DNA from 2 places in the Microbacterium sp. NPDC076911 genome. Region 2 is predicted to be linked to the other one. Evidence: predicted binding sites of a transcription regulator. Region 2 holds the regulator's gene; the other holds the start of a gene.
The links. The regulator HrcA, encoded in region 2, represses chaperone genes, less so after heat shock. The targets are predictions, from matches to a motif close to TTNGCACTCGNNNNNNNCGAGTGCNAA.

Region 1 (7,625 bases), on a different contig from region 2:
CGGTGGAGTACCCGATCATCCGCCGATTCAACGAGAAAGGCCCCCGACACCTTCGCAGGTGTCGGGGGCCTCTCTCGTAGATGACTTAGAAGTCCATGCCACCCGTGGGGTCGCCTGCCGGAGCAGCAACCTTCTCGGGCTTGTCGGCGACAACGGCCTCGGTGGTGAGGAAGAGACCAGCGATCGATGCTGCGTTCTGCAGCGCCGAGCGCGTCACCTTCACCGGGTCGTTGATACCAGCAGCGAGCATGTCGACGTATTCGCCAGTTGCAGCGTTCAGGCCGTGACCCGAAGGCAGGTTGCGAACCTTCTCGGCGACAACACCGGGCTCAAGGCCAGCGTTCAGCGCGATCTGCTTGAGCGGAGCGTCGATGGCGACCCGCACGATGTTCGCGCCGGTTGCCTCGTCACCCTCAAGCTGAAGGCCCTCGAATGCGGTCTTGCCAGCCTGGATGAGTGCAACGCCACCACCGGCGATGATGCCCTCTTCGACGGCTGCCTTCGCGTTGCGCACAGCATCTTCGATGCGGTGCTTGCGCTCCTTGAGCTCGACCTCGGTTGCGGCACCAGCCTTGATGACTGCAACGCCACCAGCAAGCTTCGCGAGGCGCTCCTGGAGCTTCTCGCGGTCGTAGTCGCTGTCGGTGTTCTCGATCTCACGACGGATCTGCGTAACGCGGCCTTCAATCTGCTCCGCGTCACCCGAACCTTCGATGATGGTCGTCTCGTCCTTGGTGATGATGACCTTGCGGGCACGACCAAGCAGATCGAGGGTGGCGTTCTCAAGCTTGAGTCCGACCTCCTCGGTGATGACCTGTCCACCGGTGAGGGTGGCGATGTCCTGCAGCTGAGCCTTGCGGCGGTCACCGAAGCCAGGAGCCTTGACGGCAACCGACTTGAAGATGCCACGGATCTTGTTGAGCACGAGAGTTGCGAGTGCTTCGCCCTCGACGTCCTCAGCGATGATCAAGAGTTCCTTGCCATCCTGGATGACCTTGTCGACGATCGGCAGAAGGTCCTTGATGTTCGAGATCTTCTGGTTTGCGATCAGGATGTACGGGTCTTCGAAGACCGCTTCCTGACGCTCCGGGTCGGTAACGAAGTAGGGGTTCAGGTAACCCTTGTCGAAGCGCATACCCTCGGTGAGCTCAAGCTCGGTGCCGAAGGTGTTGGACTCCTCAACGGTGACCACGCCTTCCTTGCCGACCTTGTCGATCGCCTCAGCGATCAGGGCGCCGATCTCAGCGTCGCCGGCCGAGATGGACGCGGTGGCAGCGATCTCCTCCTTGGTCTCAACCTCCTTGGCGTCGGCGAGAAGCTGAGCGGTGATGGCCTGAACGGCCTTCTCGATGCCCTTCTTGAGCGAGATCGGGTCTGCGCCGGCTGCGACGTTGCGCAGACCTTCGCGAACGAGCGCCTGCGCAAGAACGGTAGCGGTGGTGGTGCCGTCGCCAGCGACGTCGTCAGTCTTCTTGGCGACCTCCTTGACGAGCTCGGCACCAATCTTTTCGAACGGGTCGTCCAGTTCGATCTCCTTGGCGATGGACACGCCATCGTTGGTGATCGTGGGGGCGCCCCACTTCTTTTCAAGCACGACGTTGCGACCGCGCGGGCCGAGCGTCACCTTGACGGCGTCGGCCAGAATGTTGAGGCCGCGCTCGAGGCCACGGCGGGCCTCCTCGTCGAAAGCGATGATCTTTGCCATGTGTGTGTCGTCCCTCCCGGACGTTGGGCTTGCATTATTGGCACTCTACGAATGCGAGTGCTAAGCCATTCTGGCACTCGACCCCATCGAGTGCAAGCCACGCACGCGGTGTCGTGACACACAGAAACGCCGATACCTTTCGGTACCGGCGTTTCTCAAGTCGTTGCCGCTCGTCAGATGACGCGGACCGCCTCAGCCTGGGGCCCCTTCTGGCCAGAACCGACGGTGAATTCGACGGCCTGCCCCTCTTCGAGCACCCGGAAGCCGCTCATATCGATATTCGAATAGTGAACGAAAACGTCCTGTCCGTCGGTGACGGTGATGAATCCGAATCCTTTTTCAGCGTTGAACCATTTGACGGTGCCCTGAGCCATGCGATCTCCTGTGTGTGGTGCGACAGGATTATCGTATTGAGCGTTCGGCCGCGACCAACGCCAGATCGGCATCTGTTGACACGCGCGCACCAAAGTATTTACGCGGGCGAAACACATCGCCACGCGCACACGCGAGCCGACTAGGGCGTGGGCGTCGCGGTATCGGATGAGGTGCGGTCCGCACCGATAACGACGGTGAGTTGCTGCTCATCTGCTGTCGCGGGTTGGTAGACGTCGGTCTGCGCGACCGCTGCACCGCCAATGACATTCGCTAGGCCCAAAGCTGCCGCTTCGTCTTCGTCGTTCAAGTAGTAGACCGTCGTCTCGGCGAAGTCTTGTGAACCGGCTTCGCTCGCGGTGACCATCTCATCAGCCCATCCCGCGGCGACGACAACGTCTTTGAGCTGGGTCGCAAGGCCGCTCTCGGGCGTTGCGTTCAGGATCACCACATCGAATGACGTGTCGACTACCGCTTCAACCTCAGGGGTTGGCTCAACAGTCGCTGTTGGTTCGGGTGCACCCAGCTCGATTCGGCCGGAGGCGATCAGCGTGCCGAAAATACCGACAGTGATCAGCACGATCGTGGCAAGTGCCGCCCAGAGCAGAACGACCCACCCGCGCATGTGCGGGTTTTCCGCGCGGTGCGCGCCAATGCGTCCCGACTCGGGGAGGTCGTCGAAGCGATCCTTCGGCACAGACGTTTTCGGCACCAGAGAATGCTACCTGCCCACGTTATGAAGGCGTGTATCGCGTTGCCTGCGCAGTCGCTTCACCAGCATCGGGTCGAACTCCTGAGCGGGCACGGTATCGATGAGTCGTCCGAGCAGCTGATAGTAGCGAGCGGGCGATAGGGCAAGTTCCGCTCGAATCGCCTCTTCTTTCGCTCCCACATGCCGATGCCACTCACGCTCGAATTCGAGGATGGCGCGTTCGCGGTCAGTCAGGGGCACGCCACAACGCTAACGCGCAGCATGCCCCTCGTCCGCCCGCCACTCCACGTAGCCGCCAAGGGGATCCACATTCGCGATCGCTTCACCATTGCGCGAGAGAACGAATCGGTCCCACGAGCCGTCGAGAGCCGAATTGGCGAGCCGCGAGTAGAGGCTCGGCGGATCGATGCTGATCCATTCCGCATCCATCGCTCGAACCGCCTCGACAAGCCTCTCGCGGCCAGCGTGGGCGATATGTGGCAGCACACCAGGGGTCGTCACCACGAGCGTGGCGTCGTTCGGAGCCGACGCGACGGCCGTCTGCAACACCTCCGCATCTGTCGCATCCCCCGTGTCGATGATGAGACTCTCTCGTGCGGCAATATCGAGCGCGCCTGAGATCCTCTCGGATCGGCCGACCTCTCCCGGCCAGACGAGCGCCGCGAGGAAACCACGGTCATCGGGAAGCGACGCGTCGAGCGGTTGCAGGTCAATGCCACGACGCCAAACGATCTCTGGCAGTCGCAGCGATGGTTGACCGACGAGTTCGCAATCAAGCACCACTGTCGAGGCTCCTGCGCGAGGGTCGAGCTGTGCGAGGGCACCGTATCGATATGAGTAGCGGTCAGGCACGAGGCACAGTCCCGCGCTCGCACCGATCTCAAGCAGCGCGATAGGCCCTTCGATGACACTCAGTGCGGGCAGCAGTGCCGCACAGCGGAGCGGCTCATTTGTCTGCAAGCTGCGCCGAGATGCCTCGGTGACGAATGCTTCGGCGTGCTCTCGCAGCCACCGTGACCACTCGCCGAATGTGGACTCTGGAGCGCCGAGCATGCGGGCAACGGCGAAGACCAGCGGGGGCTGACGGTGCGTTGGCGCCAAACGCGCGATAGTGCGAGCAGCCGCACCACCCGCCGCGACACCCTTCGCCCACTCTTCATAGACCGCCGAGCGGCCGGGGGCCTCATCGCGCGCGAAGCGGCCGTACCGCGCCACGACGGTTTGTTCCGCAGACTCCGCTGATTCAGGCACTCCCCTATTCTCGTGGCGAATGCACAGCGCCCACGGAACATACGCGCACACCGTGCGGTTGAATGGACAAAGACCCAAGGAGGACTCATGAACTACGCCGTCAACAAGACTGACGCAGAGTGGCGCGCTGAACTCACCAAGGAGCAGTACGAAGTATTGCGCAAGGCGGGAACAGAGCGCGCGTGGACGGGCGAGCTTCTCGATGAAAGCCGCTCAGGCTTCTACACCTGTGCCGCGTGCAACGCGGAACTGTTCAAGAGCGGCACCAAGTTCGACTCCCACTGCGGGTGGCCGAGCTTCTACGAATCGGTGCGCCCCGACGCCGTCGAACTGCTCGAAGACAACGCCCACGGCATGCAGCGCACCGAGGTGCGGTGTGCGAACTGCGGCTCACACCTCGGCCACGTGTTTCCCGACGGATTCGGCACCCCCACGGGCGACCGTTACTGCATGAACTCGCTGTCGCTGAACTTCACCCCGGAAGCTTCTTAGTGAGCGACAGCGCGCCCGAGCGGGCAACCCCGGCGCTCGAAGCAGTCCGCGCTCGTCGCTCGTGGTCGAAAGTCACCGAATACGCGCCCACGCGCGCTGAGCTCGAGCCGCTGGTGAGTGCAGCCGGACGCGTCGCCGACCATTCGTCGATGCGACCATGGCGGCTGATCGAGTTGCGCGGCGCCGACCGTGACCGGCTCGGCAAAGCCATCAACAAGGCCGAGGGCCGCAAAGGCGCGTCAACCAAACCGTTGCGAGCACCTTTGCTGATCGCCGTCGTGGCGACGTACCGCAAGAGCGACAAGGTTCCGCGGTGGGAACAACAGGCCGTCGCCTCGGGCGTTGCCCACATGCTCAGTCTGTTGCTCGACGAAGCGGGCTGGGGCGTGCTGTGGCGCACCGGTCACTACACCCGCTCGAAAGCTGTTGCCAAGCTGCACGGTCTCGAGTCGAACGAAGAGTTGCTCGGCTGGCTCTACGTCGGTGGAAAGCCAGCGCGCGCTCGCATCGGTCGCCGCAAGCCGATTGAAGCGCGCAAGCATCTCTCGCGTCTGCCCAAGCCGAAGTCAAAGTCGAAGTCCCCGAAGAAGCAGTGAGGCTCTAGGAGCGTCGCAGCCGCCACGGTGCCGCCGCAACGACCACTGACAGCAGCGCGATGGCGACGATCACTATCTGAGTGAGCAATGGCGGGCTTGATGCCGCTGGCCAGATGGCATCCAGGGTCACGGCCGTGACAAGCAGCCCGACCACCGAGCCGAGTCCAAGCAACAGCACACCCGTGTGCTGTACGAGCGCTGCAGATAAGAAAATGTAGATGACGCCGAGCGCGCCGCCGGCATAGATCCATGCGTCAGGGGGAAACGTCTCGGGCATGCCGACGATGGCAACGTCGATCACTGCTGCGATAGCTAGAAACGTTGTGCCGCCGGCAAAGTTGACCAGGGTCGCCGTCAGCGGCGTGCCCACCTGCTGACGCAGACGGCCGTTGGTGGCTTGCTGCCAGGCGATACCGGCACCGGCAAAGAACGGCAGAATCAGCATCCACACCGGAATGCCTTGCACCGTGTCGCCCACGAACACCGAACCCACGGCAACGAGAGCGATCCCCGCCCCGATCACTCGCGGCATTGTCACGGCAACCACGCCACCGGGACCATAGCCGGTGCGGTCCAAGACGAGGCCGTTTACGGTTTGCCCGGCGACCATTCCGACGGTGAACAGACCCACACCGATGATGCCCACCGCCAGGCCTTGGGTGGCAACGGCGAAGGCCCCGGCGGCGCCGCCCAGCAGCATCCACCACGGAATCGTCGCGGCGCGCACACCGGCAATGAGGCGGCCCACTCCCCTGCGACCGGCGGGAAACAACGCGCTCAGCACGATCAGAATAATGAGCCCGGAGCCGAAGGAAATGACCGCGGCGACGAAGCCGTCGCCCAACGCGACGCCGAGCTGCCCGTTAACGCGCGCTTGCATGGCGGTGAGCACGCCCACACTGATCGCACCGCAAATCGCTACCCAAGCGGGCAGGATCCGCGGATGCTTCATCATTGAGCCGACTACGGGACTTGAACCCGTAACCCCCATATTACAAGTATGGTGCGCTACCAATTGCGCCAAGTCGGCAGAAAGACCATCTTACCGATTCGCGGGGATGGTGCTGTGCATTAAGAGCTCGGCGTCGGTGTTGGGGTCGGCGTCGGCGCTTCTTCGTAGTACGTGTCGCTCGCGATCGTCAGCACAAATTGCGCAAATTCTTTCGGGTCGGTGAGCTCTCCCACGTAGGGCTCACCGTTGACAAGCACCATAGGTGTTCCGGTCAACGCGAGACCATCTGTGTCGGGAATCTCCTGGAGCGCACGCTCGGTCGCGTCTTTTGCCCAGGCCGAGTAGTCCTGGTCTTCAATGCAGGCGCGCACAACTTTGGGGTTCTCCGCGCCGGTCGCAATCGCGAGCGCTGCGAGATCTTCATTGGCCATTCCGTCTGAATCCATCTCGGGCTGCTGCGCGAGCAAGGCGTTCGTGAAAGCGAAGAACGAATCAGGTGCATATGTGCCCACGCATGCGGCTGCGCCGGCAGCGCGCTGCGAGTACTTGGTGCCGTTCGACTTCGAAGTCAGCATCGCAACCGGATAGTACGTCACGGTCGCGGCTTCTTCAGTGACCCAGTTCGAAAGCTGTTGAACATTTGCAAGCTGGAAGTCACGAGCCCCGGCTGCGAGGTAGTCGACGTACACCCGCACTTCAATTGCGGGCAGATCGACGGCAGTCTCCGATGCCTCAGGAGTAGCCGTCGCCTCAGCGTCGTCTGTTTCTTCGACTTCTTCATCTGCGGTCACGCCGTCTTCGGCAGAAGCCAATCCGACGCCTTGTACACCGGTCACGGCAAAGCCATCGTCGGTGGCATTGGCGGGCTTGAGTGTCGGTTTGGATGCTTCAGAAGACACCGTCATCGTGATCGCCATTGCGCCAGCCACCACAACGGCGATGGCGGCAACCGCTATCGCCGACGCGCGAATCAGGCGTGATCGCGACTGGCGTGCACGAACCTGCTGCGCCTTTTCGCGGACCGCATCGCGGCGCTCGCTAGGTGCGGAAGCGTTCGGTGTCTCGTCGCTCGACATGGAACCTCTCGGTGCTGACGTGGCAGAAAATGGCGTGGACTCCGGGGGAAGGCCGTTGACGATGCTAACCAGGCAGTCTGGGAAATGACCAGACAGAGGCTCCACTTATGCCGTGCCATGGGGAGCTTTGCGAACGCCGTGTCATACTAGATGAGCGCCCAATGGCGGGCGTGTGGGAGTTCCCACATCCATCACTACGGATCGTCCGGCACGTACCTGCCGGTGAAGGAGAAGAAAACATGGCGACAGTCACGTTCGATAACGCCTCGCGCGTCTACCCCGGCGGCACCCGTGCCGCTGTCGACAAGCTGAACCTTGAGGTTGCAGACGGCGAGTTCCTCGTACTCGTTGGCCCCTCGGGTTGCGGCAAGTCCACGTCTTTGCGCATGCTCGCTGGCCTCGAAGAGGTCAACTCGGGCCGCATCATGATCGGCGACCGCGACGTCACCGATGTTCCCCCCAAGGATCG
Region 2 (7,625 bases):
GCACTTGTAAGCCGCGAGAAGTGAATATCGTCAATGTCTTTGAGTACGCGTGTCACAAGCCGCAGGCCTGACGTGCCCTGAGGCAGGTCCACTTGCGTGATATCGCCCGTCACAACCATGCGAGTGCCGAATCCGAGACGAGTCAAGAACATCTTCATCTGTTCAGGAGTCGTGTTCTGCGCTTCGTCGAGCACAACGCATGAATCGTTCAAAGTACGGCCGCGCATGTAGGCGAGCGGCGCAACCTCGATCGTGCCTGACGCCATCAATTTAGGCACGATCTCAGGGTCGAGCATCTCGTTCAACGCGTCATACAGCGGGCGTAGATAGGGGTCGATCTTGTCATTCAGGGTGCCGGGGAGAAAGCCCAAGCGCTCCCCCGCTTCCACCGCGGGTCGCGTGAGAATGATGCGGCTGACTTCTTTTCGTTGAAGCGCCTGCACCGCCTTGGCCATCGCGAGGTAGGTCTTGCCGGTTCCTGCTGGCCCGATCCCGAAAACGATGGTGTTCTCTTCAATCGCGTCGACATATTCCTTCTGTCCAACCGTCTTCGGGCGGATGATGCGTCCGCGCGAAGACACGATTGCCTCTCCCATGACCTCAGATGGCCTTGGGCCACCGTCGGTGCGCAACATGCGTTCAGAAGAGGCGACATCGTTGGGAACGAGGTCGTGGCCAGACTGCGTCATTGCCAGCAGCTCATCGACCAGACTTCGCGCAGCCTTGACTGCCTCGCTGGAACCCGAAAGCGTGATCTCATTGCCTCGCACATGCACGTCGACTTCGGGATGTTCCTTTTCGACTACCCGCAGCAGGCGGTCCTGAGGACCTAAGAGCTGCACCATGGCGACGCCATCGGCAAATACGCGGTCGATTGTTGGTTCGTCAGGCACCGACGCTCGTTTCGGTCAGTCCACCGCAGAGCACATGCGCGTGAACGTGGAAAACAGTTTGGCCAGCCGTTTCCCCAGAATTGAATACCAGTCGAAACTCGCCGTTTGCGTGAGCGGTGGCTAGCTCTTCGGCTAGTGTCACCATTTCAGCCAGCAGGGCAGGATCACCAGCGGCAAGCTCAGCGACATCACGATACTGCTGAGTTTTGGGAATCACCAACAGATGAACCGGTGCCTGCGGGGCGATATCGCGAATCGCAAACACATTGTCGGTCTCGGCGATGATCTCCGACGGAATCTCACCCCGGTAGATGCGTGTGAAGATCGTGGGCTCGCTCATCACTTCAGTCTACCGGCGGGTGAGGCCATCGGAAGAGAAGCGCCGCTCACCAACGATCGAGCCGTGCGCTCAGCACCGCGAGGGCGGCCGGTCCAGCGGTTGATGTGCGGAGCACCGTGTCGCCCAATCGAACGAGGTCGGCACCCGCGGCAATCAATGCGGTGAGCTCCTCGGAGTCGATTCCACCCTCTGGCCCAACCACCAGCAGCAGATCACGAGGATCATTCTTCACCTCGAGCGTCGAGAGGCGCTGCGTGGCAGTGGGCTCGAGAATGACGACTCGCGAAGTCTGAGCAAGGGTCGCTAACGCGGCCGTCGTCACCACGTCGGAAACCTCTGGCACCCAAGCGCGATGGGCTTGTTTGGCGGCCTCGCGCACGATGCTCGCCCAGCGAGCGCGTCCCTTGGCCCTCTTCGCCGCATCCCATCGCGACACGCTGCGTGCTGACTGCCAAGGCACGATCGCGTCGATGCCGAGCTCAGTCGCTGCTTGTACAGCGAGTTCGTCGCGGTCGCCCTTGGCCAAGGCCTGCACGAGGATCACCCGAGGGCGTGCTTGTGCAAACTGCTCGCGTTGCGCAACCGTGATGCACACTGCCTTAGGCGCGACAGAAAGCACGGTGCCGCGAAGCCAGACACCCCGGCCGTCGCCCACGGTCACTTCCTCGCCCTCGCGAACACGCCGCACCACCGCAGCGTGATGTGCCTCCGCTCCGGTGAGTGTGACAATGTCGCCCACGCCGACCGATAGCGGAGCATCAAGCAAGAAGTGCAGCGCCACGTCAGATCACCCCCGGAAGCGGTCGCGAAGCTTGGAGAATATCCCCTGGTGAAACTCTGAGAGTCTCGGGCTTGGTGCGTGGGTGCGCTTGGCGAAATCTTCGATGAGGGCGCGCTCTTTCGAGCCGATGCGGGTCGGCGTCACCACGTGAACGCCGACGCGAAGGTCCCCGCGGGTCGACCCTCGCAAAGGCGTGATTCCACGGCCCTTAATCGTGAGTACGTCTCCGGACTGCACACCCGCTCGAATCTCAAGGTCTACTGAGCCGTCCAACGATTCGATGGTGGTGTTGGTGCCCAAGATAGCGTCGCTCATGGACACCTCAAGAGTCGCCAGCAGATCATCGCCTTCGCGTGAGAACACATCGTCGTTGTTCACGGTTATCTCAAGGTAGAGATCACCGTTGGGTCCACCGGCCGGACCAACCTCGCCCGAACCTGGCAACTGCAGTCGCAGACCGTTCTCGACGCCGGCGGGAATGTCGAGTGACACGGTGCGGCGAGAGCGCACTCGACCCTGGCCCTGACACGTCGCGCAAGGGTAAGGGATAGTGGTGCCGTAGCCAGAGCACACGTTGCACGGCTGGTTGGTAACCACGTTTCCAAGCAGGCTACGCACCTGACGCTGCACGTGGCCAGCGCCGTGGCAGATGTCGCATGTCACCAGTGACGTACCGGGTTGGCAACACGAACCCTCGCATGTGTCACACAGCACCGCGGTATCGACTTCAATGTCTCGGTGGACCCCGAAGACCACATCCGCAAGGTCGAGAGTAGCCCGTACCAGGGCGTCTTGACCACGCTCGCGCCTCGAACGCGGTCGACCGCTCCGCGATCCGCCGGCGCCGCCGAAGAAAGTCTCGAAGATGTCGTTGAAGCCGCCGAATCCTCCCGCGCCGCCGAACCCAGCATTGTCGCCGCCCATATCGTAGCGGGCGCGCTGCTCATCGTTGCTCAGCACGTCGTATGCGTGCGTGACAAGCTTGAAGCGCTCTGACGCGTCTTCCCCGGGGTTGACATCGGGGTGCAGTTCGCGGGCAAGTCGGCGATATGCCTTCTTGATCTCATCGAGGGATGCTTCTCGGGAAACCCCGAGGACTTCGTAGTGGTCAGCCACTTTCGCCTTCCTGCCGCGCACAAGCGCGGGATCGTGTTGCGAGCGCGCGTCAGCGGCTCGTGTCGTCTTCTTCGAGCATGCGCGTGAGGTAGCGGGCTACCGCCCTCACGGCCGCAAGGTTTGTGGGATAGTCCATGCGTGTGGGGCCGAGCAATCCCACTCGCGCCCCGGCACCCGTCGCGTCGTAGTCGCTCGTAACGACGGATGCTTCTGCGAGTCCGAATGCTTCGTTCTCGCGGCCGATGCTGGCTGCGAGCCCGTGCTCATCGGCCACCATCTCCCCCATCAGGCGAACCAAAGTCACTTGTTGTTCGATGGCTTCCAGAAGTGGATAGATGCTGCCACGAAAGTCCGATTCGCGTTTTGCCAGGTTCGCGCTGCCTGCCAGCACTAAACGATCCTGCCTGAACTCTTCGAGATCTTCCGCTACGGCACGTGCGAGCACGCGAGTGGCAGCATCCCATGGCTTTGTGGGGTCATCGTGCAACGCCAGGTGAGCTTCAATGCGTTGGAGGCCGTCGCGTACGGATCGCCCGACCAATAGCGTGCTGAGTTCAGCGCGCATGCGCCCGAGGTCTGTTTCGTCGAACTCGTCGTGAACGTTGCTGACCCGTTGTGAGACCCTCCCAGTGTCGGTCACGACAATCACAAGCATCCGTCCACTGCCCAGTTGCACAAGCTCGACATGAGACACACTCGCGCGTTCGAATGACGGGTACTGCACAATCGCCACTTGGCCGGTGAGTTGGGTCAGGGCGCGCACGGTGCGGCTGAGGGCGTCATCTAGATCTACCGGCCCCTCAAGAAACGAGGAAATTGCGGTGCGCTGCGCAGGAGTGAGTGGGCGAACCTCAGCGAGATGATCCACGAAAACGCGGTATCCCTTGTCTGTCGGTATGCGGCCCGATGACGTGTGAGGGGCGACAATGAGCTCTTCATCTTCGAGCAGGGCCATGTCGTTGCGAATAGTGGCCGCTGAGACACCGAACGCATGACGGTCGACGATCGTCTTGCTACCGACAGGCTCGCGCGTGTCGACATAGTCCTGGACGATTGCGCGTAGCACTTCCAGCCCACGTTCGCTGACCATGGCGTTCCTCCCCGCTGGCACTCCTCAACTGTGAGTGCCAATTCTAGACCGGCTCGACACCTGACGTGTCAGCACGGGCCGTGCATGCGGCATTTCGTGCCGCGCGCACCTACGCTTAGTGCGATGAGTAATTCGCAGAGTTCAACGACGAAGCTCCACCTGACCGCCGGAATCGTGCGGGGTACCGAGACGGCGGGTGTTTGCCGTTTTCTCGGCATCCCGTACGCTCGTCCGCCTTTCGACGAGCGACGGTTTCGGCTGCCCGAGGCTGTTTTGCCGTGGGATGGAGAACGCGATGCGACGCAATTCGGTGCCACTGCACCGCAGTCGCCATATCCAGGTGCTATCGGCGAACTGCTTCCGTCCGTAGCGATCGCCGGCGACGACATTCTGACGGCCAATGTGTGGACTCCCACAGAGGCGGACTCCCTGCCCGTCATGGTGTGGTTTCATGGCGGGGCTCTCGAACGAGGAACACCGGCCCTGAGCGCCTACGACGGCTCTGCCTTCGCACGCGATGGCGTCGTCTTCGTCTCCATCGCCTACCGGCTCGGCTCTGAAGGGTTCTCGGTGCTCGACGGTGCGCCGCGGAATCTGGGACTCGCAGACGCTGCCGCGGGTCTGCGTTGGGTTCATGACGAGATCGAACGCTTCGGCGGAGATCCGAACCGCATCACGATTGTGGGCGAGTCTGCTGGCGGCGCGATCGTCGGAGCACTGCTCTCGCGCCCCGACACAGTCAAGTTGGTCGCGGGCGCCGCAATCGAAAGTGCGCCGCTGGTAGCCGATTCAGCACCACGCGCGGGCCGTGTGACCCGCGCATTGGCGAAGCGGCTGGGTCTTCCCGCGACCCGCGATGCGTTCGCCCAGGTCAGTGCTGAAAGTCTGGTCGAAGTGAGAGGACAGCAGTCTGCAGGCGGATCTCCCCTGGGCGGAGCGCCCGGTTTCGCACTTGCCATCGACCCTGACACCTTGCCGGTATCGCCTCATCAGGCGCTGGTCGACGTCAAGATTCCGCTGCTGATTGGCACCAACACGGACGAGTATCGACTGTGGTTTCCCCCGGCGGCGCTGGACGCCATCACCACCCTGAAGCTCCAACTCGGCCGACTTGCTCTAAGAGTTTCATCGCGGGCGATGAAACTGTATCGCGCAGCATGGCCCCACGCGACCACCGGCGAGCTGCTCGGGCAGGTTGCGACCGACGTGCTACTGCGCAAGGCCGCGATCGCGATCGCCGACAAGCGCAGTGCGAACACTTTCGTCTACGAGTTTGCGTGGCAGAGCCCGGTGCGAGAGCTCAAAGCAGCCCACTCGATCGAGATTGGTTTTGTGTTCGATCAGCTGCAAGCCGCCGATTCGGTCCGCATAGCGGGTACGGATTCGCCCCAGGCGCTCGCCGACCGAATGCACGCCGACTGGGTGCGCTTCGTTCGAACCGGTGATCCGGGTTGGCCCGACTATCGTGCTCAACGAACGACACAGGTGTACGACACGACTACGACTACCACTTCGTTGCGCCGCGCCGCCGCGCTCGATTCTTTGCGTGCACCGAAAGCGCGCTGAGCCTAGTCGGTCAGCCGGCGAACGACCGCGTCTGCCAAGAGCCGCCCGCGTAACGTCAACACGACGTTCCCACCGAGCGCCGAGGCACCATCGATAAGTCCGTCGGCAATCAAGGAAGCAACGTTCGTGCGCGAGTGACTCGCGATCTCGGCAATCGGCAGACCCTCGCGAATGCGGCTTCGAAGTAGCACCGATTCGAGAGCGCGGGCCTTCGCGTCGGGAACCTCCCGCCCTGCCGCGGGTGAAACCTGCTGGGCGAGGCGCTGAGCGTACGCAGCGGGATGCTTCACATTCCAAAATCGCACGCCAGCGATGTGGCTATGGGCGCCAGGACCGAATCCCCACCAATCAGAGCCCTGCCAATACGCAAGATTGTGGCGGGAGCGCTGTGAAACGTCGCGTGCCCAGTTCGATACCTCGTACCAATCGAATCCTGCGTCGGCGAGACGGGCGTCGATGTATTCATACATGTCGGCTTGCACATCATCATCGGGCGCGACTACTTCACCCCGCCTAATCTGTCGGGCAAGCTTGGTGCCTTCTTCAATGATCAGGGCGTACGCCGAAATGTGATCGGGTTCTAGGGCGAGCGCGGCGTCGACCGAGGCTCGCCAATCATCGAGGGATTCCCCCGGAGCGCCATAGATAAGATCGATGCTGACGTTCAAGCCAGCGCGGCGTGCCGCGGCGACCGCTGTTGTGACGTTCGCGGGGTTGTGCGTTCTATCAAGCGCGGCCAGCACGCGTGGAACCGCTGATTGCATTCCAATCGATAACCGAGTGACGCCTGCTGCGGCCAGTTCCTCTGCCACCGTGTCGGTGACCGTGTCGGGGTTGGCTTCCACGGTGATTTCGGCGTCGGGTACCACTTCGAATGCGTCCCTCACACCGTCCAGCATGCGGGCAAGGTCTCCGGGCGGCAGAAGCGTAGGCGTGCCGCCACCGAAGAACACAGTGGATGCTGCACGAATGCCGCCAGCACGCTCGAGGACACCGCGCGAGAAGCCCACCTCGCGCAGCAGCGTGTCGGCGTATTGATCCTGCCGTGCACCGTGCAGTTCCTCAGAGGTGTAGGTGTTGAAGTCGCAATAACCGCAGCGCACTCTGCAGAAGGGAACGTGCAAGTAGACGCTAAAGGGGGTCGCGAGATCTATCTGTGTGTGACCGGGCAGGGATCCGTCTTGAGGAACTGGCTCGCCGTCGGGTAGTGCCGAGCCCACTAGTGAACCTTCACGCGGGAGTGTTGTAGAGCGGCGAGATTGCGCGCAAATAGCGGCTGAACAGCTCGCGTCGACGCCGCCGCGTGAGCGCAGGCAGCGCGCGATACAACAGCGACGTTGGCGCGTCGAATGCTCGAACGGTGAACCACACTTGATCGTTGTCGTACCACTCGATCATGAACGATTCTTCGCCGCTGACGACCGAGTCGCCCACGGTACCCAGGGCGAAGCCCACCCGTCGAGGCTCATCGATTGTGAAGATCACCCGCAGCTCCGCGTCGGCTCTCATACCGCCCACTCGTCCGTGAACACGGATGGTGGTTCCGGGGGCAACATACGGGGTACCGTCTGCGTCGTAGCGAAGATCTGCCTCCGCGCGACTGGGAGCTATCGGAGTTCCATCGGCATCGAAGCTCACGCCGGAGTACATCGGACCGGACGCGGGGCGCACGTCGGTGAGGGCGAGCCCGGCTCCCCGCTGCGCAGTCCACGAGAGCAATGTCTCGCTCGCACCGTGAAAACGTTTCTCTCCGCTGCCGATGCGCCAAGACTGTTCCGCAGGAATGCTGCGCTCGGGCGGAAAGTGCATGAGGTCCGGCGCCTGGGTAGCGCCCACCGC

Region 1: the regulator HrcA is predicted to act here: its motif matches at 1,743-1,769, upstream of groL (chaperonin GroEL).

Annotation. Positions count from the first base shown of each region.
Region 1 is NZ_JBFBMP010000003.1:85,446-93,070, forward strand. It holds gene groL (chaperonin GroEL) at 86-1,705, opposite strand; gene AB0O81_RS05180 (cold shock domain-containing protein) at 1,879-2,079, opposite strand; gene AB0O81_RS05185 (LytR C-terminal domain-containing protein) at 2,220-2,789, opposite strand; gene AB0O81_RS05190 (DUF3263 domain-containing protein) at 2,799-3,029, opposite strand; gene AB0O81_RS05195 (DUF2332 domain-containing protein) at 3,039-4,040, opposite strand; gene msrB (peptide-methionine (R)-S-oxide reductase MsrB) at 4,128-4,532, shown strand; gene AB0O81_RS05205 (nitroreductase family protein) at 4,532-5,128, shown strand; gene AB0O81_RS05210 (DMT family transporter) at 5,133-6,083, opposite strand; tRNA gene AB0O81_RS05215 (tRNA-Thr) at 6,086-6,158, opposite strand; gene AB0O81_RS05220 (thioredoxin domain-containing protein) at 6,200-7,156, opposite strand; gene ugpC (sn-glycerol-3-phosphate ABC transporter ATP-binding protein UgpC) at 7,396-7,625, shown strand, end outside.
Region 2 is NZ_JBFBMP010000001.1:472,829-480,453, reverse strand. It holds gene AB0O81_RS02335 (PhoH family protein) at 1-845, opposite strand, end outside; gene AB0O81_RS02330 (HIT domain-containing protein) at 886-1,233, opposite strand; gene AB0O81_RS02325 (16S rRNA (uracil(1498)-N(3))-methyltransferase) at 1,280-2,014, opposite strand; gene dnaJ (molecular chaperone DnaJ) at 2,021-3,130, opposite strand; gene hrcA (heat-inducible transcriptional repressor HrcA) at 3,180-4,220, opposite strand; gene AB0O81_RS02310 (carboxylesterase family protein) at 4,344-5,786, shown strand; gene hemW (radical SAM family heme chaperone HemW) at 5,789-7,006, opposite strand; gene AB0O81_RS02300 (DUF1990 family protein) at 7,017-7,625, opposite strand, start outside.